Regions from separate parts of the Ensifer sp. R1-3 genome, predicted to be linked through region 1. Evidence: predicted binding sites of a transcription regulator. Region 1 holds the regulator's gene; the other holds the start of a gene.
The links. The regulator LexA, encoded in region 1, represses DNA repair genes until DNA is damaged. The targets are predictions, from matches to a motif close to TGTTCNNNNTGTGTTCNG.
Positions count from the first base shown of each region.

Region 2: a site for LexA is predicted at 4,711-4,728, ahead of M1D43_RS07025 (DNA polymerase IV). Genes of this name have one in related genera too.

Region 1 is NZ_CP096515.1:1,105,993-1,116,932, forward strand. It holds gene M1D43_RS05340 (calcium-binding protein) at 327-1,406, shown strand; tRNA gene M1D43_RS05345 (tRNA-Cys) at 1,451-1,524, opposite strand; gene lexA (transcriptional repressor LexA) at 1,746-2,462, opposite strand; gene M1D43_RS05355 (hypothetical protein) at 2,681-2,845, opposite strand; tRNA gene M1D43_RS05360 (tRNA-Ala) at 2,955-3,030, opposite strand; gene M1D43_RS05365 (DUF1254 domain-containing protein) at 3,212-4,750, opposite strand; gene M1D43_RS05370 (DUF1254 domain-containing protein) at 4,826-6,313, opposite strand; tRNA gene M1D43_RS05375 (tRNA-Ser) at 6,781-6,870, opposite strand; gene M1D43_RS05380 (hypothetical protein) at 7,124-7,384, opposite strand; gene M1D43_RS05385 (hypothetical protein) at 7,445-7,660, opposite strand; gene M1D43_RS05390 (septal ring lytic transglycosylase RlpA family protein) at 8,111-9,151, shown strand; gene M1D43_RS05395 (D-alanyl-D-alanine carboxypeptidase family protein) at 9,208-10,362, shown strand; gene tmk (dTMP kinase) at 10,420-10,940, shown strand, end outside.
Region 2 is NZ_CP096515.1:1,444,658-1,455,597, forward strand. It holds gene M1D43_RS06995 (NUDIX hydrolase) at 1-397, shown strand, start outside; gene M1D43_RS07000 (MFS transporter) at 410-1,594, shown strand; gene rpmG (50S ribosomal protein L33) at 1,689-1,856, shown strand; gene M1D43_RS07010 (PleD family two-component system response regulator) at 2,343-3,710, opposite strand; gene M1D43_RS07015 (response regulator) at 3,728-4,099, opposite strand; gene M1D43_RS07020 (DUF3572 domain-containing protein) at 4,256-4,525, shown strand; gene M1D43_RS07025 (DNA polymerase IV) at 4,732-6,024, shown strand; gene M1D43_RS07030 (L,D-transpeptidase family protein) at 6,155-7,381, shown strand; gene dnaE (DNA polymerase III subunit alpha) at 7,661-10,940, opposite strand, start outside.

The DNA.
Region 1 (10,940 bases):
GACCACATGGTCCTCCGGGTTCTGCTCTTCGTGGACGTCGTCCGGAGCGTGGGCAACCTCTTCCGTCTTTCAGCATCCGGACGCGGAACTTCACCGGAAAGTACAACCTGTAGTTAATCCGAAGTGGTCAATGGACAGGAACATCGCGTTCGGCAACATTAGAGCACTTTCAGGAAAAGTGTGGACGGTTTTCCGTGCGGAAGTGCGTATTTTCAAAGCGTTAGCCCGCTCGTCACTCCGACGAGGCCGGACGAGGTCGACGCCCCCAAGGCCGTCCGGGTCCCCAAGACGAGCATCACCTGCTTTGCAGCACTGTGGAGAGAAAAATGGCGCATCTGATCGGTGGCATCGCCCCTTGGCTCGGGCTCGACAACCACATCTTCGGCACGAACGATCCGGACATTGTCTTCGGAGACCCATTCACGACCGACAATAGCCTGGGAGTCTTCGAAATCGGCGGCTTCCTGTCTTCGGGGCAGGGTGGCCGCGACAGCCTTGACGGGCACGGAGGCGACGACACGCTCTTCGGCGACGCTTGGGCGATCTCCGATCAGGGGCGTGGTGGCGACGACCAGCTCGACGGCGGCGCCGGCGACGACACGCTGTACGGCGATGCCTTCTCGATCGATGTGAGTGACTCCGCGATCGTCGCCGGAGGGGACGATCGTCTCTCGGGCGGCAAAGGCAACGATACACTCTACGGCGATGGCTACAATTGCCTCAGAGGACGTGGTGGCGACGACTGGCTCGACGGCGGCGCCGGAGACGATATTCTCTCGGGCGACGCTTTCTCCCTCGGCGATTTTTTCATTGGCGGGAACGATCGGCTCCAGGGCGGAGAGGGCCATGACAAACTCTACGGAGATGGCCTCGACCAGGGCGTCGTGGAATCCGGCATCGGCGGCGACGACCACCTCTATGGTGGTTCTGGCAACGACTTTCTTGTTGGAGATGTTCTTTTCTCACGTGGCGGCAGTGGCGGCAACGACCTGCTCGACGGAGGCAAAGGCGATGATGTCCTGTATGGCGATGCAGAGGTCGGCGTGGACACCGCGGGTGGGGACGACCTCTTGATTGGCGGCGCCGGTAACGATCAGCTCTGGGGCGATGGCCGACTTACCGCAGCCTTCGCGGTCGAGACCGGTGCCGATCAGTTCCTGTTTGCGCGGAACAGTGGGCGGGATGAGATCTTCGACTTCGAATTGGACAAGGACATCATCCAAATCGCCGGCTATGGCTACGACGACTTCGCCGATTTTTTGTCCAACATCGGCGACGATGCTGACGGGAACGCTGTCCTGCAGCTGAATGGCACGGTCGATCAGGTCACTCTGATCGGCATCCACGCTGCCGACCTCAGCGCTGCCAACTTCGTCTTTGCGAATGCGGATTTCGCCCTCGTCTGACGAGGGGAAGTTTGTCGGTAACAAAGCTGATCAGGTGTGGCTTTTGGAGGCCTCGGCCGGAATTGAACCGGCGTACAAGGATTTGCAGTCCTCTGCGTCACCACTCCGCCACGAGGCCTCTACGATTTGCGTTTTCAAATCGTGGCGCGGATTTAGAATGATTGACCGCAATCCGCAAGAGGGTACATTTGGAATAGGGACTTTTTTATTCTGTATAAATGTGTCTTCCGTTCTGTGGACCGGGCGTGGCCATAGCGTCCCAAGGCGCAATACTCCCACGTAAGCGCTTTGAAACTGCGTACTTTCGTAGGAAGCGGCTGCGCACCTGGTCAGGAAGCTCTAATGATACCGCCGGATGAGGCCGACGAGCCTCCCTTGGATCTTGACCCGGTCCGGACCGAATATGCGTGTTTCGTAAGCCGGATTGGCGGCCTCCAGCGCAATAGAGGCGCCCTTGCGACGGAATCGCTTCAGGGTCGCTTCCTCGTCGTCGATCAGCGCGACGACGATATCCCCGGGGCTGGCGGTGCTTCCGTTCCGGATGATCACCGTATCGCCATCGAGGATGCCGGCCTCGATCATCGAATCGCCCTTGATCTCGAGAGCGTAGTGCTCGCCGCTGCCGATCATTTCGACCGGTACGGAAATATCGTGCATATTGTTCTGGATTGCCGAAATCGGCACACCGGCGGCAATGCGGCCCATGACCGGAACGGCGACCGATGCGGCCTCGGCCGGCGGCGCCGGTTTCGGTGCGGGGGGCGGCGCAACAGGCTTGCCCAGACTGCCTTCGATCACGCTCGGCGAAAAGCCGCGGCGGACCTGCGAAGCGCCCGCATAGGCCTCCGGCAGCTTGATGACTTCGAGGGCCCGGGCGCGATTAGGTAGCCGGCGAATGAACCCACGCTCCTCGAGTGCGGTGATCAAACGGTGGATGCCCGATTTGGACGCAAGGTCCAAGGCGTCCTTCATCTCGTCGAAGGACGGCGGGACCCCGGATTCCTTCATTCGTTCGTGAATGAACAGAAGCAATTCCTGTTGCTTGCGGGTCAGCATGGCGTCACTCCAGAATCGCGAAACAAATCAAGAACAGAACCTATCTGTTCCATATGTGTTCCGCAAGTGCCTAAAATTCCGTGAATTTCGCTTGCTGTTGAATGCCGATCCGCCCCGCGATCCGGCGTGTCGATGGCGATCGCTCGGAATTCGGGGCAGGGGCCGATACGCTCTCGCATGTTTTGGGCTTACGGCGGGCGGCGCAGGCCTATGCGATGCTAATAGGCAAGGCGCAGTCCGCCCGGCGTAAGAACGTCGAATTCAGGCTCGGGATAAGGCCCGTACCACTGGGTGTAGGTCGTGTTGGTCGAGCCTGTGCTGGCGCACCCCGAAAGGGCGAAGAGGGAAAAAATTACGGCTGCCACCAAAGATTTAACAGGCATGTTTTTCTCCACTCGCGGGAGTTGCCCAGACCTCGAACGGGTCAGACTAAAACTTTCTCTCAAATCAGCTTTTTTGGCAAGCAGCGAGCCGGCAGGGAGGACTGGTGGATGGTGGAGCCGAAGGGAGTCGAACCCTCGACCTCCGCAGTGCGATTGCGGCGCTCTCCCAACTGAGCTACGACCCCACTGGTCAACGATTGTATAAGAGTTTTCGGCCGACCGCGCCAGTGCATTCCACTTGCCGAATGCATCGCAATACAAAGATGAGGCTGACAACTGCAAGCCGCGTCGGTGCCCGCCGGCTGGCAGATAGGGCGGAGTGCAAGGTCACGAACACACAACGCCGCTATCGGCTTTCAGCACTGGCTATTGAGCCACCTCGATCGTGGGCGGCTGCCAAGAGCCATCGAGAATTGCCTCTTTGCCCCAATAGGCGCGGATGTAGAGCGAGAACTTCCCGTCCGGCGCGGGCAGCCAGTTGTTTTCCTTGTCGCCCCCAGGCGACCTCGCGCCTGCGTAGAGGGTAAGCGAACCGTCGGAGTTGCGCTTTAGGTTCTTGTTCTTGGTGCCGAGTGAGTAGCGTTTGAGGTCGTTCGCGTGGAAGAGATGCTTGTCGTTGTACAGGGTCAATGACCAGAACCCGTTGACCGGCGGCTCCTGCCCGGCTGGGAAGGTGATCGCATAGCTGCCGCTGCCGCTGAGTTCTCCGCCCGCGCCGTGGTGGTCGGTGTAGAAATATTGCGTCTCGTTCGGCCGGTTGTCGAACATGTTCGATTTTGCCGTTCCGGTCCGGTTGAAATAGTCGACGCCGAACTGCGCATTGTTGGTCGAACGGTTCCATCCGTTCCCGGCCGGACGTCCGTTGTGCTTCCACTGGAAGAACGGCTGGATGACCTTGTCTTCGGTCTCGACCGCGGTCGCAACCAGCACCTTTTTCAGTTCGGGGTCCTTGGACGCTGCATCGAGCAGCAGGCGGAATTGGCCATAGAGAGCCTCCTCGCCCGGCAACGGATCGACAGTGTCGAGAACCTCGCCGAACTGATCGAAGAACTTATCCGGGACCACCCATTTGGTTTCCTCGCCAGACGATGCCGGTCCGGGAATGTCCGGGACCTTTGCCCATTCGATCGTCTTCATCTCTCCGTCGAAATCCTTCAGCGGATAAGCGACGACCTGGTTGATGACCTCTTGAATCGCTTTCCTGTCCTCGGGCGTGTCGTCCTGGAAGACCCTGGGAATGGCGTTGGCGAGCGAGGTAGGGCAGCGCAAAACATCTGTGATCCCGTCCGGTTTCAGGCCGCTCCACCTCGGACCGGCGAGCAGGTAGAATCCGGGCTTCGAGCCATATGGTTTGCCTAGATGACCGAACTGGTCGGTGCGTGCGTCGTACAAAGCATAGACCCAGAAACGGTCGCCGAAATCCGGCACCTGAATCACGACCGGCTCTTCATCAAGCGCGAAGAAGCCCAAGCCGTAGACGACATCCTGGTTCGGGCACGTGACAAAAGTTTCCGACGGCTCAATGTAGTCGTTGAGCATCGCGATCTGGCCCCGCGGTGCGGCGGGCAGGACGCCGTTGAGGTGGCCCGGTTCCGGTGCCTGGGTGATCGCCGCCCTGCGGTTGATCATGTTAACCATCGGCCAGCCCCAGACGTAGGCCATCTGCGCAACCGTTCTTGCATAGTCGGGGGACATCACGATACCCGTGGCGGGTTGCGTAACAGTTGCGGATGCGGCGTGCTGCTGTGCCTGCGCCGCATTGGCCGTGACGGCGACCGAGGCCGCCGTCACGGCGGCGGGAACCGCCGCTCCGGCGCTCACCGCTGCCAGCGATGCCGCACCCATGCCGCCCTTCATCAAGTCGCGCCGGGTGATGTCGAGTTGATCATTGAAACTCGTTTTCATAGCATATTCCTCTGTTGAATCGCTCCGGTTGGGCACTTGGACATGGGCGCGTTTCGTTGGGGACGCGCCCCGACCTCACTCCACCCTGACCACATCATCCGGCTTCCAGGTCTGATCGAAGAACTCGACGCCGGTTCCGTAGAGACGCAGCGCTATCAGGAAATTTCGGCCGCCGACGGTTTGGATCCAGTTCGAGTCCTGCGCGTCGGCAGGTTTTTCCGGTCCGAACCACAGGTCCACCGAGCCGTCCTGGTTCGTCGCGACCTTGTTGAAGCCGTTGATGGACGGCATCAGCTGCGGCGCTTCCACCATCGTGCCGTCGGTGATGTTGTAGGCGGTAACCGCCCAGAACAGGGCAGCCGGCGGATTGGGTGGCAAATGCAGCCTGTAGGTGCTGGAGCCGTTGAGGAACTCGCCCGCGGCATCTCGGTATGCAACCCGGTATTTGGAACCTGCCCCCAGCGTCCGCATGACCATTGCCGGAGCCGATGAATAGGCAACCTGGAAATAGCCAGCCCGCTGGTCGACATCGAGATAACTGTCCTGGAGCCATTCGGATGTGCCGCTGGCCCAGACATTTTCATACTGCCTGTCGGTGTAGTAGCGATTGCGTCCGTCCGGTCGGCCGAGCTGGCGCTGCGCCAAGATCATCTTGGGCGCTGTCTCGACCGCCTTTTTCAAGAGTTCCTGCTGCTTCCCGGTCGGCTCGAAGGGCTGGCCCTTGATGATGCCGATCGATGCCAGCACACCGCGCAGTTCGGAATCAATCGCCGAGACCGGCTCGTGGTCGACGAACTCCTTCAACTTGGTCCAGTAGGCGTTATCGACCGGATACATCATGTTGATGCGCTTGCCGCTGCCGTTAGGAAACTGCATCGGCTTGACGTCTTTCTCGGGCGTCCAAAGCGGATAGACGCGCGTCTGCTCCGCGAGCGCCACGGCGGGCTTGGGGTCCGGTCCGTTTTCGCCCTTCGCCATGATCGTCCGGAAGAACAGAAAGACATTGTAGGTCTTCGCTTTGAACGCGAAGTAGCCCTGCGGAACCTCGCCGTCATAATCAGGCGGCAGCAGGAGGTAGAGGCCGCCGCGCGCGCGATCCGGTCCAATCAGTCCGACATCCGTGATCGTACGCTGGAAGAAATCGGTAAACATGCCGATGACATTGGGTGGCGCGGCGACGACGAGCGGGCCGGTTTCCTTCAGGTCGAGATAGCTCATCGAGTAGATTACGTCGGCGTTCGGTGTCGGCACCCACGTGCGCGAGTCCATCCGGTCCTTCCAGATTGGCAGGATGTTGTAGCCTTTACCGAATGTCGCCTCCGAACCGTCGCGCATACCGATCACGTTCAGCGCCGGAAGCATGGTTATGTAGGCATGGATCGCGCGTTGATAGTAGAGTTCGTCGCGCAGCGACTCCGCTTCCTCCTGCGGAAGCCAGTTGCCGTTGCCGATCTGCGTCACAAGCGGTGGTGCGGCCTGATCCTGCGCATTGACAGAGGAGGTGACGACCGTCGCCGAACAAAACATTGCAGCGACGATCAAGTTCGCACGTTTTCTGGTCATGATTTCAACCTCGGTCGACTTCGGAAGACGCCACTGGGACGGATCAACCAAAGACTAGTACGAGCGCGAACCGTCTGGCAGTTGGACCATGGGGCAATGCGGCAGCTGGTTCGCATAGCGCGAGGGCGGGTAGCCGCCGAGAAATCCGCTTCCGTAGACGCCAGTCGCTTGTGATTGCCGCGCGGAAGACATGGGGCGGTGTAAAGTTGATCGACTCCGCCACTGCATAGCGGCACCCCCATTCGGAGATTTTTTGTCTGAGCCGAAAACTCCAATGTGCGAATTCAAGTGCGTGGATGCAAACAGCAACTGCTGAATGACGTCGCCCAGCTTCAGCGCCCGATGGCGGGCAATGCTGAGGTGTTTGCAGGCATAGCGAACATTGAAGGCGGATAGGGCGGAGCTTTTGAACGACAGTCCGGCACGCCCGCCAACAATGCCACGTCGGCGAGTGAGCGTCACGTTGATGGCGGACAGGGTGGGATTCGAACCCACGGTACGGTTTCCCGTACGCTGGTTTTCAAGACCAGAGCCTTAAACCACTCGGCCACCTGTCCATGCCGGTGCCATACGCGATTCTTCGCGGCTGACATTTTTGGTTTTTGCGCACGCCAAAATGCTGTGAGATTCGTGAAATTCGTTTCCGAGTTCTCGATAGACCGGCGATCGCTACCGGGCTTGCTGCCCATTCACCAACGGCTGGCTTTTTATCAGCTTTGATCGCAGCGTCAACTTGCTCCGGAGCATTCGCGTGCATTCCAGGCGTGCCGCGCCGGCAGAGAATCGGGTGCTGTCGTGGATCCCGGATGATCATTGTATGCGACGGTTGAGAATTATCCTGAGGCGGGGGCTGGTCCGGTCGCGGCCGGATTGTTCATCCAGTCGTTCCTCCGGCGCAAATGGCGGCCAGTCGAAGTCTTCGTCAAGCGCGTCTCTGGCCTGCAGTCCATCGAGGCGATGGAGCAGGGCGATGATCATCTCGCGGTCGCTGATGCCGCTGCCGGGCGCCAAATAGGCGAACAGGTCCCTGCGACAATCCTCTATGAGCATTCTCATCTTCTCGGTGTTCATGAGCGTCCTTCCGAGGGTGCACTTGGCCGCATACGCCCATGACACGGTTGTGGGCCATCGTCACGGGCGCTGTCCGGTGTCAGGCGCTGCAGTCAGACTTCCGTCGCCTGCCCGGGGGACGTCGTACGCCGCGACGTCCCGACTTCTACCCTCCAGAAGCGCCGCTCCGGCAAGCAGATAAACGGCAATCGCCAGCACCGACAGGAGCATCACGCCCAAGGGCAGGCCGGTTGCCGCCCGTCGCTCCGGCGGCCCATAATCGTCTCTATCGTACATTGCGAGATCCTCTCGGACGCCGGGCGGAACACGGGCAGCACGCCAACCGGTAACGGAGCCTCAGAGTTGCACCGACGGGAAGCTTCGGCCAGCTCTGAGGCCGCCGCACCCCGCGGCTGACGAGCCGTGCGGGTGCTTATTACGATATGTGTCGGCAGGGATACCCGGCAACGGGTTTAGGACCTTTGGCAGGCTCTCTCGGACTATGGTCCAGCGGCTCATTTACGTTCCGTAAACCATAGCGAGCGTTTTTTGGCGCCCCTTCGTCCTCCGGTTCGCAATTTCGCCTTGTTGTTGTCATGATTGTTCGACTGTTCCGTTTCGGGACGGCGAAATTCTCGCGGGGGGAATTACTGCACGATTGCGCCGATCCTTGCGCGTCCGGTCGGAAGCGTGAGCGCTGCAGGAGCGGAATTCGGGTGTGGCTTTGCGAATGATCTTGTGGGACAGATGACATCCAATAACGGTGCGGCATATCTTGTGAGGGGGCTCCGTCTCGCAGCGGTTCCGTTGCTTTGCGCGGTGCTTGCGGCCTGCGGATCGACATCGAGCGTCAAGAAGACCAAGTCGCGGAGCAAGGAATACTTCGCGGAGTCCGTTTATGGCGTCAAAGCCAGTCCCAGGGTCGCTACCGGAAACAACATCCCGAAGGGCGGCGGCCGCTACCAGGTAGGCAAGCCCTATCAGGTCAAGGGCAGGTGGTATCAGCCGAAGGAGGATTTCGGCTACAACAAGAGCGGGATGGCCTCCTGGTACGGGTCGGCCTTCCATGGCCGTCTGACGGCAAATGGCGAGGTCTACGACAAGCATCACCTTTCGGCCGCTCACCCGACCTTTCCGCTGCCGAGCTATGCGCGCGTGACCAACCTGGAGAACGGCACGTCTGTCATCGTGCGTGTCAACGATCGCGGCCCCTATGAATACGGCCGGATCATCGACGTCTCTTCGAAGACCGCCGATCTGCTGGACATCAAGCGCAAGGGCAGCGCCAATGTCCGCGTTCAATATGTCGGCCGTGCGCCGCTCGAAGGCAATGACATGCCCTACCTCATGGCTTCGTACGTCAGGAAGGGCGACCGTGGCCCGAGCGTGATGCCGGAAGGGCAGATCGCCTCAGGCGTGATGGTGGCTTCCAACGAGCCGCTGCGCGACATGGTTCCGAATCTCCGCGCCGTCCCGGTTCCGAATAAATCGATGCTCGATGCCGGCGTGCCGGTGACCGCGCTCGCCAAACCGGCGCAGGCCCCGGCGGCAACAAGCGCCTTCGGCGAATTCGTCGTTCTGCCGCAGATAGGGCCCATGCCGACGTCGCGCCCGCAATTGATCCCGCTGCCGGACGGCAGCATGGCCTATGCCGCGGCATATGTCGAAGTCCGCGTCAGCGACAAGCCTTCGCCCTTCGAGGCGATCATGGTCGATCGCAATCCGCTGACACCCGATTCCATCCTCGCCTATGCGAAGCGCCAGCACCGAAACGCCGACTCGCGCTGACGCCGGTTGAAGAGGGCTTTTCGCGCTGATATGCCCATGAAGAACCGGAGTTTCTCATGCGCATGAAGTGGCTTGCGGTCGTAGGTTTCCTCGCGGCCATCGTTTCGGGGCAAGCGGTCGCCCAGACGCCCGCCTTCGACACCAAAGCGAAGCAGATATATCTCGTCGATGCCGAAACGGGCACGGTGCTCTTTTCACGCGACGAGGATGCACCCGTCCCGCCTGCCTCGCTCGCCAAGCTCATGGCGATGGAGGTGGTTTTCGAGGCCCTGGATAAGGGCGAACTGACGCCCGAGACGAGTTTCGAGGTTTCTGAACACGCGTGGCGTACAGGCGGGGCCCCCTCCGGCACGTCAACGATGTTCGCCGCGATCAAATCCAGGATCCGCGTTGCGGACCTCATCCAGGGCGCAACGGTGCAACTCGCGAACGACGCATGCATTGTCCTAGCTGAGGGAATGGCTGGCAGCGAGGCTGCTTTCGCCGAACTGATGACCAAGCGGGCACGCGATCTCGGGCTGCCGGTCGCCACCTTCAAGAATGCCACGGGGCTGCCGCATCCCGAAAACAAGGTCACGATGCGCGAACTCGTCGCCCTTACGCGGCACCTATACGAGGCGCACCCGGATTATTACCGGCTCTATTCGCAGCCGGAATTCGAGTGGAACAAGATCCTTCAGCGCAACAAGAACCCTCTAATCGCCGCGAATGTCGGCGTCGATGGGTTGGCGACCGGCTTTGCGGAGGGTTTCGGCTTCTCGCTCGCCGTCTCGATGCAACGCGGCGACCGCCGCGTCTATCTCGCGATGGGGGGCCTCGAGAGTGAAAAGGAGAGAATCGAGGAGAGCCGCAGGGTCCTGGATTGGGCGATGACCGCTTTCGAGAAACGGCGCATCTTCGCCGATGGTGAAACCATCGGAGAGGCGAGCGTCTACGGCGGTGCGGATTCCCGAGTGGCGCTCGTGGCGGGCAGCCCGGTCGACGTTCTGCTGCCGGTCAAAAATCCTGAACGGCTGACGGCACGCATCGTCTACAAATGGCCGCTCAACGCACCCGTCGCTGCCGGTCAGCAGGTCGGCGTCGTCAAGCTCTGGAACGGGGACAAGCTGCTGCGGGAAGTTCCCGTGAAGACGGCGAGGGCGGTCGAGCCCGGGACGCTCACGAGCCGGGCGATCGACGCGCTGCAGGAACTGCTGTTCTTCTGGCTGTGACAAATGCGCGTCGCGACGGTTCCTTCCGCCGGACCGATCGGCTAAACAGGGACGATAATGCACGCCGATCCGGGAATTGAAGTGTCGCTGGCCAAGGGTTTTTTCATAACATTCGAGGGGGGAGAGGGGGCCGGAAAGTCGACCCAGATGCGCCTTCTTGCGGAAGCGCTGAGCGCGCGCGGCTACCGCGTGCTCACCACGCGCGAGCCGGGAGGCTCCGTGGGCGCCGAAGCCGTTCGCCACGTGCTTCTTTCCGGCGCGGCCGAGTCCTTCGGAGTCCGCATGGAGGCGATCCTCTTTGCGGCCGCACGCAGCGATCATGTCGAGGAGGTGATCCGGCCGGCGCTTGAGCAGGGAACGATCGTCCTTTGCGATCGGTTCATGGATTCCTCGCGTGTCTATCAGGGCGTGACGGGCAATCTGGAACCGGCTTTCGTCGAGACCCTGGAACGCGTTGCGGTGAACGGTGTCATTCCCGACTGCACCATCATCTTCGACCTTCCCGCTTCGGTCGGGCTGGAGCGCGCCCGCCGCCGCGCCGCAAACGACAGTCCCGACCGATTTGAAAAGGAACAGCT
Region 2 (10,940 bases), 340 kb from region 1:
CGCGAGGGAACTTTACGAAGAAGCCGGGGTAAGCCTCGGCCGGACGCGCGAGCGCCAAGGCGCGGTGCTTCCGTTTCTTCCCGATCTTTCGAACTTGCGCTATATGGCGCGGGCCATTACTCCTCCGGGACTGCCGAGGCGGTTTGACACGCGGTTCTTTGCCGTTTTCGCGGACGAGGCCGAGATCGATCCCTCACTGGTGGCGGAAAGCCGGGAGCTTCAGGATTTGCAGTGGATCGATGTCAACGACTTTTCCGCGCTTCGCGTGCCGGAGATCACCGCAATCATCCTCTCGGATCTGAGAAACGATCTCATGTCGGATCCTTCGCTTCCGCCTGAAAGAACCGTTCCATTTTATTTTACGCGCCATGGGCGCTTTCACCGCACGCTTCTCTGAGGGCCCTATCGCATGTCGAAGCCGCCGCCCGGTACGTCAGGACCGGTTGACGAAATCCACTGGCCTTCATTGATCGCCGCGCTCGCGTCGATCACTGCCGTCGGCATCGCGATCGGCCTGGGGCTCCCGCTGCTCAGCGTCATCATGGAAAAGCGCGGCATCGCGCCCACGCTGAACGGGCTGAATGCGGCAATGGCCGGCCTCGCATCGATGGCCGCCGCCCCGTTCACGATGAAATTCGCCCATCGTCACGGCGTCGCTCCGACCATGCTGCTGGCGATAATGTTTGCGGCCACGAGCTCGCTCGGTTTCTACTACCTCACGAATTTCTGGCTCTGGTTTCCCCTGCGCATCGTCTTTCACGGCGCAATCACCGTCCTCTTCATCCTTTCGGAGTTCTGGATCAACGCCACCGCGCCCCCCAACAGGCGCGGCTTCGTGCTCGGGATTTACGGCACGGTACTCTCGCTCGGCTTCGCGAGCGGTCCCCTGCTCTTCTCCATCCTGGGCAGCGAAGGCTTCCTGCCCTTCGCTGTCGGCGCGGGCGTCATCCTGCTTTCCGCGATCCCGATCTTTCTCGCGCGCAATGAAAGCCCGGTGCTGGACGAAAAGCCGAAGCGCCATTTCATGCGTTATGTCTTCCTGGTGCCGACCGCGACGGCCGCCGTCTTTATCTTCGGCGCAGTGGAATATGGCGGGCTTTCCCTGTTTCCCATCTTCGGGACCCGCGCGGGTTTCAGCGAATCGCAGGCAGCGCTGCTGCTGACGGTCATGGGCGTCGGCAATTTCATCTTCCAGATCCCCCTCGGCATGCTTTCCGACCGCGTGAAGGACCGCCGTACGATCCTGTCGGCGCTGACCCTGATCGGGCTCGTAGGCGCCCTGTTCCTGCCTACGCTGGTTGAAAACTGGTTCCTGATGGCGCTTGTTCTTCTGTTCTGGGGCGGATGCGTCTCCGGTCTCTATACGGTCGGCCTCAGCCACCTCGGTTCCCGTCTTCAGGGAGCGGACCTTGCGGCCGCCAACGCCGCCTTCGTGTTCTCCTACGCCGTCGGCACGGTAGCGGGTCCGCAGGTGATCGGGGCGGCCATGGATGTGACGGGCAATGACGGCTTTGCCTGGGCAATCGCCGGCTTCTTCGGGCTTTATGTCGTACTTTCCCTGGTCCGCATCGTTTTGAAACCAAAACGGCCTTGACTTTTCGGTCGTGATTTGTAGTTTCGCGGCAACTTGACCGTGGCCCGCAATCGGTTGTCCACGGCTTTCAATTTTTCATAAAGGCAGGACGACCATGGCGAAAGCTACCACCATCAAGATCAAGCTGCTGTCGACGGCCGACACCGGTTACTTCTACGTCACCACCAAGAACAGCCGCACGATGACGGACAAGATGACGAAGACGAAATACGATCCGGTCGCGAAGAAGCACGTCGAATTCAAGGAAGCCAAGATCAAGTAAGATCGCCGCTTTCTTCGATCGAGGAGCGCCGCCCGCAGGGCCGGCGCTTTTTCTTTGCGCTTTTCCGTTCTTTGCGCTTTTCCGGCGCTTGAACCTGAAACGAACGGAAGAGACGAAAACGCCGCCTCTTTCGAAGCGGCGTTTCGAATGGGGGTCGACTGGTCCGGTTGCAGCACGAGGAATCCGCAAGTCCGAGGCCAGCCGACCGACCCCACGACCCAGGAGATGCGGCGGACCTGAGCATCATGGGGTAACCGAATGCTGTGGAAGTTTCCTTCCTCGCTTATCAGCATTGCCTGAAACTAAAAAAAAATCAATGCATTCTTAATCGCCGAAGAGGGGTTGCTCGGCGTTTGGTTAATTCTGTTTCAGAATCGGACAGTGTCGCCTGCAGATGTGCTTACCCCGGCACGGGCCACGCGAAGAAAAACGGAACCTGAAGGAACCCGCGCGCGAGGCCCTGAAAAGCTCAGCATGTGCGGCGGATCAGGCAGCGGCAGCGACGACGCGGTTCCGTCCGCCGTTCTTCGCCTGATAGAGCGCCATGTCGGCCCGCTTCAGCAAAGCCTCGGCCGTATCGCCATGCGGCCTCAGGGTTGCAATGCCGAGCGACGCCGTTACGTTCAGGACCGTCGCGGCCTGCGGAATGTCGAAGCCACGGCTCTCGACCGCCAGTCGAAGCCTCTCCGCAACGATTGCAGCCATTTCGGGCGGCGTATCCGGCATGACGACCACGAACTCCTCCCCGCCGAAACGGCAGGCAAGATCCGCGCCGCGCACCGTGGCGCGAACACGGTTGGCAAATTCGCGCAGTACATCGTCACCGGCATCATGGCCGTGAGTGTCGTTCACACGCTTGAAGCGATCGATATCCGTGATGCAGATCGACAGCGGACGCCCCCTTGTGGTCGCGCGATCGATCAGCAGCTTCAGGTGGTTTTCCAGATAACGCCTGTTGTGGAGGCCGGTGAGATCATCGGTCACGGCCAATTCGATCGTCTGCTGGACACTTGCGCGCAGGCGATCGTTGCAATGCTTGCGCCGGATCTGCGTGAGGGAGCGGGCGACAAGTTCGTTCGGATCGACGGGTCGCATGATGTAGTCCGTCACGCCCAGTTCGAGTGCGCGGACGATTCTCTCATCGTTTCCTTGCTCGGTTACCAGCAGGATCGGAATGAAGCGGGTCCGCTCGAGCGAGCGCAATTGCGAACACAGACGCAAGGGATCGTAATCGTCGAAATTCGCGTTGACGATGATCAGGTCGAAACTGCTTTCGGCGGCCTCGAACAGAGCGGCCTGCGGGTCCGATATGACGGCGACATCGGCGATCGGCTTCAGGGCACGGGTGAGCCGTTCCTGTGATGAAGCGCGGCCATCGACCAGTAGCACGCTGCCGGGCTCGTCCGGCCGATCGACACGGGGCAGTTCCTGCAGCCCGATCGTTTGCGCCGTCTGGGCTCTGAGACGCAGCTCGTCGCTGACGTTCTTCAGGCGTACGAGGCTTTTCACGCGCGACATGAGCTGCAGATCGTTCACGGGCTTGGTCAGGAAGTCGTCGGCGCCGGCCTTCAGCCCGCGCACACGATCGGACGGCTGATCGAGCGCCGTTATCATCACGACCGGAATATGCGCGGTCCGGCTGTTCGCCTTCAGTCTTTCGCAGACCTCGAAACCGTCCATCCCCGGCATCATGATATCGAGCAGGACGAGATCCACCGGCGTCTTTTCGCATGTCGCCAAAGCGGCGTGCCCGTCCCCGGCCGTAAGCACGTCGAAATATTCGGCCACGAGCCGCGCTTCCAGGAGCTTCACATTGGCTGGTACGTCATCAACGACGAGGATGCGCGCAGTCATATCGATCTTTCCGGCAGTCAGGCATCGCCCAGATATGTTTTGATCGTCTCAATGAATTTTGGAACGGAAATCGGCTTGGAGACATAGGCCTCGCATCCCCCTTGGCGGATGCGTTCCTCGTCGCCCTTCATGGCAAAAGCGGTTACGGCAATGACCGGAATCACGTGAAGCTCATCATCTTCCTTGAGCCATTTCGTGACCTCAAGGCCGGAGACCTCCGGCAATTGGATGTCCATCAGAATCAGGTCGGGACGATGCTTGCGCGCGAGTTCCAGGGCTTCCATGCCGTTGCGCGTCTGGATCGTCGCGTAGCCCGAAGCCTCAATCAGGTCGCGGAAGAGCTTCATATTCAGCTCGTTATCCTCAACAATCATTACCTGTTTGGGCATGTCGATCCCTTGCTGTCTGCCGCCGCCTTGCAAGTCTCCGGGAGAGATTTAAGTTGCAACAACGGCGACTCGACCCATTTCGTCGATCGCCAGGCTAGCGCGATTTGGTTGAAAAATAGGTAATTGCGGCCGCCAAACGAGAAGAGAGCGCATATCATGAAGAACGCTGACGATACGGCGATCGCCATCCTCACCTGGCTCGCGAACGAGCCTGAGCTGATGTCGCGCTTTCTGGCGCTTACCGGCACCGATCCCGCCTCCCTGCGCAGCGCCATCGGCGAGCCGGGCTTTATGGGCGGACTCGTTGCGTTCCTGATGGAGCACGAACCGACGCTGATGGCCTTCTGCAACGAAACGCAAACCTCGCCGGAAGAGGTCGTCCGGGCGCACCATGTCCTCTCCGGCTCACGTGACTTCGAGGACTGAATGGTGCCGATACGCGATGTGCGCGGCGCGGTACACCGCCCGACGCCGAATGCGCCCTGACGACCAAACAGTACCCCGAAGTCCGGCCGGCGATCGGCCGGCACCATCTCAAACTTAACAGCGATATCCAAAACAGCCTCCAGCCGCCGCCTTGAGACTCAGCAGCGTAGAGCGTAAAGTCGCCGCGTTCAACATTTGTTCCGGATATGATCGACAGCGCCGCCCCACCCTCCGGCTTCTGCCGTGATTGCCTCAAGGAGCAAGCCGCCCATTCACGGCGGTGCCTCGCCTGCGGCAGTCCGCGGCTCCTCCGGCACTCCGAACTCTACCGGTTGACCCTCGCGCATATCGACTGCGATGCCTTCTATGCCTCGGTCGAGAAGCGCGACAATCCGGAGCTCGCCGACAAGCCCGTGATCATCGGCGGCGGTAAGCGTGGCGTCGTCTCCACGGCCTGTTACATTGCCCGCATCCATGGCGTGCGCTCCGCCATGCCTATGTTCAAAGCCCTCGAAGCCTGCCCGCAGGCCGTGGTGATCAAGCCCGACATGGAGAAATATGTGCGCGTCGGGCGCGAGGTCAGAGCGATGATGCAGGAGCTGACGCCTCTCGTGCAGCCGCTGTCGATAGATGAGGCCTTTCTCGATCTGAGCGGCACCGAGCGGCTTCACCACGATCCGCCCGCCCGAACGCTTGCCCGCTTCGCCAAGCGTGTAGAGCAGGAAATCGGCATCACCGTTTCCGTCGGGCTTTCCTACTGCAAATTCCTGGCCAAGGTCGCCTCGGACCTTCAGAAGCCCCGCGGCTTTTCGGTCATCGGCCAGGCCGAAGCCGTCGACTTCCTGAAAGCCAAGCCCGTTACCCTCATCTGGGGCGTCGGCAAGGCCTTCGCCGCCACGCTCGAAAGGGACGGAATCCGCGCGATCGGGCAGCTCCAGACGATGGAAGAGGCGGACCTCATGCGCCGCTACGGCACGATGGGCCGGCGGCTCTACCGGCTTTCGCGCGGCCTGGACGAAAGGTCCGTGGAGATCGACGGAGAAGCGAAGAGCGTCTCCTCCGAGACGACCTTCAACGACGACCTGGCGCGCCAGGAGGACCTCGTAGCGCATCTGAGGGGCCTCAGCGAACAAGTGGCATTCCGCTTGCGAAAATCCGCGCTGGCAGGGCAGACGGTGGTGCTGAAGCTCAAGACCGCGGACTTCAAGACCCGAACGCGCAACCGCCGGTTGGAAAGCCCGACCCGCCTGGCCGACCGCATCTTCCGCACCGGCCTGCAGCTGCTCGAGAAGGAGGTAGACGGGACGAAATACCGGCTGATCGGCATCGGCGTCAGTGATCTGGTCGATCCCGATCTCGCCGATCCGCCGGATCTTGTCGATCCGCAGGCCTCCCGGCGTGCCGCCGCCGAGGACGCGATCAACAGGCTGCGCGACAAGTTCGGAAGGACAAGCGTCGAGACCGGCTACACATTCGGCAAGGGGCGGCGCGGACAATAGCCGTCACGGTTGCCCGACCGGACGGCTCCCGCATCGTATGGGGCAATTCCTTAAAGATTGGACGGTAGCCTGCTTCCACGGCTCCGTCGTCCGTCTTGCGGCGCCGCCACTGTCTGAACGAGGGTAGGTGTTGCGTTTCGCTCTCCGGATGGTATTCGCGGTTTTCGTCATGGCGTCGCCGCCCGCGATTGCGGCCGGCGCCAAGACGCCGTTGCAGGTCGTCGTATCGAGGGAGCAGCAGTCCCTCGTCGTCTATGACGGCGACACGGTGGTCGCCACGTCGAAAGTGTCCACAGGAAAGGCCGGGCACGCAACGCCGACGGGCATTTTCTCGATCCTGGAGAAGCGCCGACGTCACGAGTCGAACATCTATTCGAATGCGCCGATGCCGTTCATGCAGCGGCTTACCTGGTCCGGCATTGCGCTGCATGGCTCAAACCATGTACCGGATTATCCGGCTTCGCACGGTTGCGTGCGGCTGCCGAGCAAATTCGCGGCGAGCCTGTTCAAGATGACGGGCTACGGCATGCATGTGGTCATATCGGATCGGCAGATCGCCCCTGTCGAGGTCGCGAGCGAAATGCTTTTCCAGCCAAGCGAGTCGCGACCGCAGGGACCTGCCCTGTCGGACGTCCCCCTGCGGCCGGCGATCGGGGAGTTCAACCAGAGCGCAATTGAAGTCGCCATGACCGACAAACGCCCCTCGCCCGTCGCATCCGACGAGGAGAAGGTCCCGATACGCATTCTGATTACCCGGCGCGGTACGCAAGAGAGCGTGCGCGACCTCCAGACGCTCCTCAATACGCTCGGCTACGATGCAGGCCTGCCGGATGGCTTCAGCGGTCCGGCGACGGCCGCCGCAATCGAAGCGTTCCAGAGGGCCGAAGGGCTGCCCGTCGAAGGCAAGATAACGCCGGAGCTGATCGAAGCCGTCTTCCGCAAGGCGGGCCGCAGCGCACCGCTGAATGGCGTATTGCGGGTGCGCCGGCAATTCCAGCCGCTTTTCGAGGCCGAGGTCGCCATCGCAGAACCGGAAATGGCGCTCGGAACACATTTACTGCAGTTCCAGGATCTCGACACGAACACCGGACGGGGCAAGTGGTTCGGCATGTCGCTCGAGAACAGGCTGCCGAAAACGACCAAGAAGCGACTTGGCATCACAGCGGAAGGCGAGCCAGACCGGCCCGGCGCGCTGGAGCGAACGCTGAGCCGCATCACCGTACCCAAAGACGTTCGCGAACGCCTCGCCGGCTTCCTTGCAAACGGCTCGTCACTCTCGATCACCGATACCGAATCGGGGCTGGAGACCGGCAAAGGAACGGATTTCATCACCGTGACGAGGGAGCGGCGCGGGTGAGGAATGGGGTGATTTCCGCACCCTGGTTTGCCCCTCATCCCCCTGCCGGGACCTTCTCCCCGCAAGCGGGGCGAAGGGACAAGCGGCAAGCGCCCGCTTTCGACGGAGTGATTTAAGGGCTGTTGAGATTCGGGATACCCGCCGCGGCTTATTTGATCTCCTCATTCCTGTGCTCGTCACAGGAATCCAGCCAGCCCAAGTCCTTGGGCTGGAAGAACTCTTCCCCGCGCCGCAGACGCGACGCTGCTGCATCTCTGTGACAAGCACAGAGAACAGACCTTAAACCAGCTCGACGTCCACCACTCCGGGAGCGGAGCGAAGGGCGGCGGCGATCTCGGGTGAGATCCGGTATTTCTCGTTGAGCTCGACTTCGATCTCCCGCTGTCCGTTGTCCTTGATGACGATAAAGGAAACCAGGCCGTCCCCCTTGGCGTTCAGATGCGAGGCGATGGAGCGCAGCGGTCCGCAGTCGCGCACATAGACGCGCAAGGCCTTCTGCATCTGCAGCGATTCCTCCTCGAGCGAACGCAGGGTTCGGATACGAAGGCCGATCCCTTCCGGCCGCTCCTCCGCATCGACCGTCATCACCAGCGATTTGCCGGGCTCCAGAAGATCGCGATACTGGTTCAGCATTTCGGAGAAGAGCACGGCCTCGAACTGGCCCGAAGCGTCCGAGAAGGCGACGATCCCCATCTTGTTGCCGGTGCGCGTCTTGCGTTCCTGCTTCGACGTCACCGTACCGGCGAGGCGGCCCGCCGCCGCTCCCTTTTTCACGGCTGCCGAGAAATCCGCAAATGTCTGCACGCGCATCTTCGCGAGCAGATTATTGTAGGTGTCGAGCGGATGGGCGGAGAGATAGAAGCCCAAGACCTGGAACTCGCGATGCAGCTTCTCCGAGGCGAGCCACGGCGTATAGGAAGGTAGCGCGATCTTCTCGGGCCCCGTCGCGGCGCCCGCGCCGAACATGTCGCTCTGGCCGCTCACCTTGTTTTCCTGGGCGCGCTGCGCGAAACCGAGGATGCGATCGAGCCCGCCGATGAGCTCCGCCCGGTCGTAGCCGAAGCAGTCGAAAGCACCGGCGGCGATCAGACTTTCGAAAACACGTCGGTTCAAGAGCTTCGGATCGATCCTCAGGCAGAAGTCTTCGAGACTTGCGAAGGGCCGATCGCCACGCACGGCGACGATGTGGTCGACGGCCGACTCGCCGACGCCCTTTAGGGCGGCGAGCGAGTAATAGATGCGGTTGTCGCCGGTTTCGAAGTGGCGGTGGGAGGTCTGCACGGACGGCGCGACCACCTGAATGCCGAGGCGCATCGCGTCCTGACGGAAATCGTTGATCTTGTCCGTGTTCGACATGTCGAGCGTCATCGACGCTGCGAGGAACTCGACCGGATAATGCGCCTTCATGTAGGCGGTCTGGTAGGAGACGATGGCGTAGGCGGCGGCATGCGACTTGTTGAAGCCGTAATTGGCGAACTTGGCGAGAAGGTCGAAGATCAGGTCGGCCTGCGGCTTCGAGACGCCATTCTTGACGGCGCCATCGACGAAGCGGGCGCGTTGCTTGTCCATCTCCGCCTTGATCTTCTTGCCCATGGCGCGGCGCAGGAGGTCGGCCTCGCCGAGCGAATAGCCCGAGAGCACCTGAGCGATCTGCATCACCTGCTCCTGGTAGACGATGACGCCCTGCGTCTCCTTGAGCAGGTAATCGATCTTCGGATGGATCGATTCGATCTCTTCCTCGCCGTGCTTGCGGGCGTTGTAGACCGGGATGTTCTCCATCGGACCCGGGCGATAGAGCGCCACGAGCGCGATGATGTCCTCGATGCAGTCCGGGCGCATGCCGATCAGCGCCTTGCGCATGCCGGCGCTTTCCACCTGGAACACGCCGACCGTCTCGCCACGCGAAAGGGTCTCGTAGGTCTTCGGATCGTCGAGCGGAATGCTTGCGAGGTCGATATGGATGCCGCGCTTGCCGACGAAGTCGACGGCGGTCTTCAGAACGGTCAGCGTCTTCAGGCCAAGGAAGTCGAACTTCACGAGACCCGCCTGCTCGACCCATTTCATGTTGAACTGGGTCACCGGCATGTCGGAGCGCGGATCGCGGTACATCGGCACGAGCTGCGAGAGCGGCCTGTCGCCGATGACGATGCCGGCCGCGTGCGTCGAGGCGTGGCGGTAAAGCCCCTCGATCTTCTGGGCAATGTCGAGGAGACGGGCAACGACCGGCTCCTTTTCCGCCTCTTCCTGCAGGCGCGGTTCCTCCTCGATCGCCTTGGAAAGCGGCGTCGGGTTGGCGGGATTGTTCGGCACCAGCTTGCAAATCTTGTCGACCTGGCCATAGGGCATTTCCAGCACGCGGCCGACGTCGCGCAGTGCTGCACGCGCCTGCAGCGATCCGAAGGTGATGATCTGCGCCACCTGCTCGCGGCCGTATTTCTGCTGCACGTAGCGGATGACCTCCTCGCGCCGGTCCTGGCAGAAATCGATATCGAAGTCGGGCATCGACACGCGCTCGGGATTGAGGAAGCGCTCAAAAAGCAGCGAGAAGCGCATCGGATCGACATCGGTGATCGTCAGGGCATAGGCGACCAGCGAGCCGGCACCCGAGCCGCGGCCCGGCCCGACCGGAATGTCATGCTGCTTGGCCCATTTGATGAAGTCCGCAACGATGAGGAAGTAGCCCGGAAACTTCATCCGCTGGATGACGCCGAGTTCGAAGGCCAGCCGCTCCCGATAGTCCTCTTCCTTGTAGCCGGGCGCCATGCCGAGCTTGGCAAGGCGTTCCTCCAGCCCCTCCTCCGCCTGCCGGCGCAGTTCCGCTACCTCCGCGCGTTCAGCCTCCTCCGGATCATCCGAAGCGCCGGTAAAGCGCGGCAGGATCGGTCCGCGGGTCTTCAACATGAAGGAGCACCGCCGCGCCACCTCGATCGTATTCTCCAATGCCTCGGGCAGATCCGCAAAGAGCGCCGCCATCTCCTTGCGGCTCTTCAAATAATGGTCCGGGGTCAGACGGAAGCGGCTGTCGTCGGACACCATCGCATTGTGGGCGACGGCCATCAGCGCATCGTGGGCATCATAGTCGGACGGCGACGGGAAAAACGCCTCGTTGGTGGCGACGAGCGGAACGTCGAGCCGATAGGCGAGATCGATCATGCGGTTCTCGTGACGCCGGTCGTAATTCCCGTGCCGCTGCAGTTCGACATAGAGGCGATCGCCGAAAAGCTCGATCAAGGCTTGCAGGCGTGCCTCGGCCAGAGCCGGCGAACCCGACTTCAGCGCCATGTCGACCGGGCCGGCTCCCGCACCGGTGAGCGCGATCAGGCCGGTCGTGCCGCCAGCCGCAAGCCAGGAGCGGCTTATTCGCGTTTGCTGGTGACCCTCGCCTTCGAGATAGGCGCGGCTCACGAGCTCGACGAGGCGGGCGTAACCGTCCTCGGTCGCCGCGATCAGCACGATCGCGGGAAGTTTGACGAACTGATGGGCGTGTCCGCGCCGCTCGCCTTCCGCCTCGTCTTCCATATCGATCGAGAGCTGGCAGCCGATGATCGGCTGCAATCCG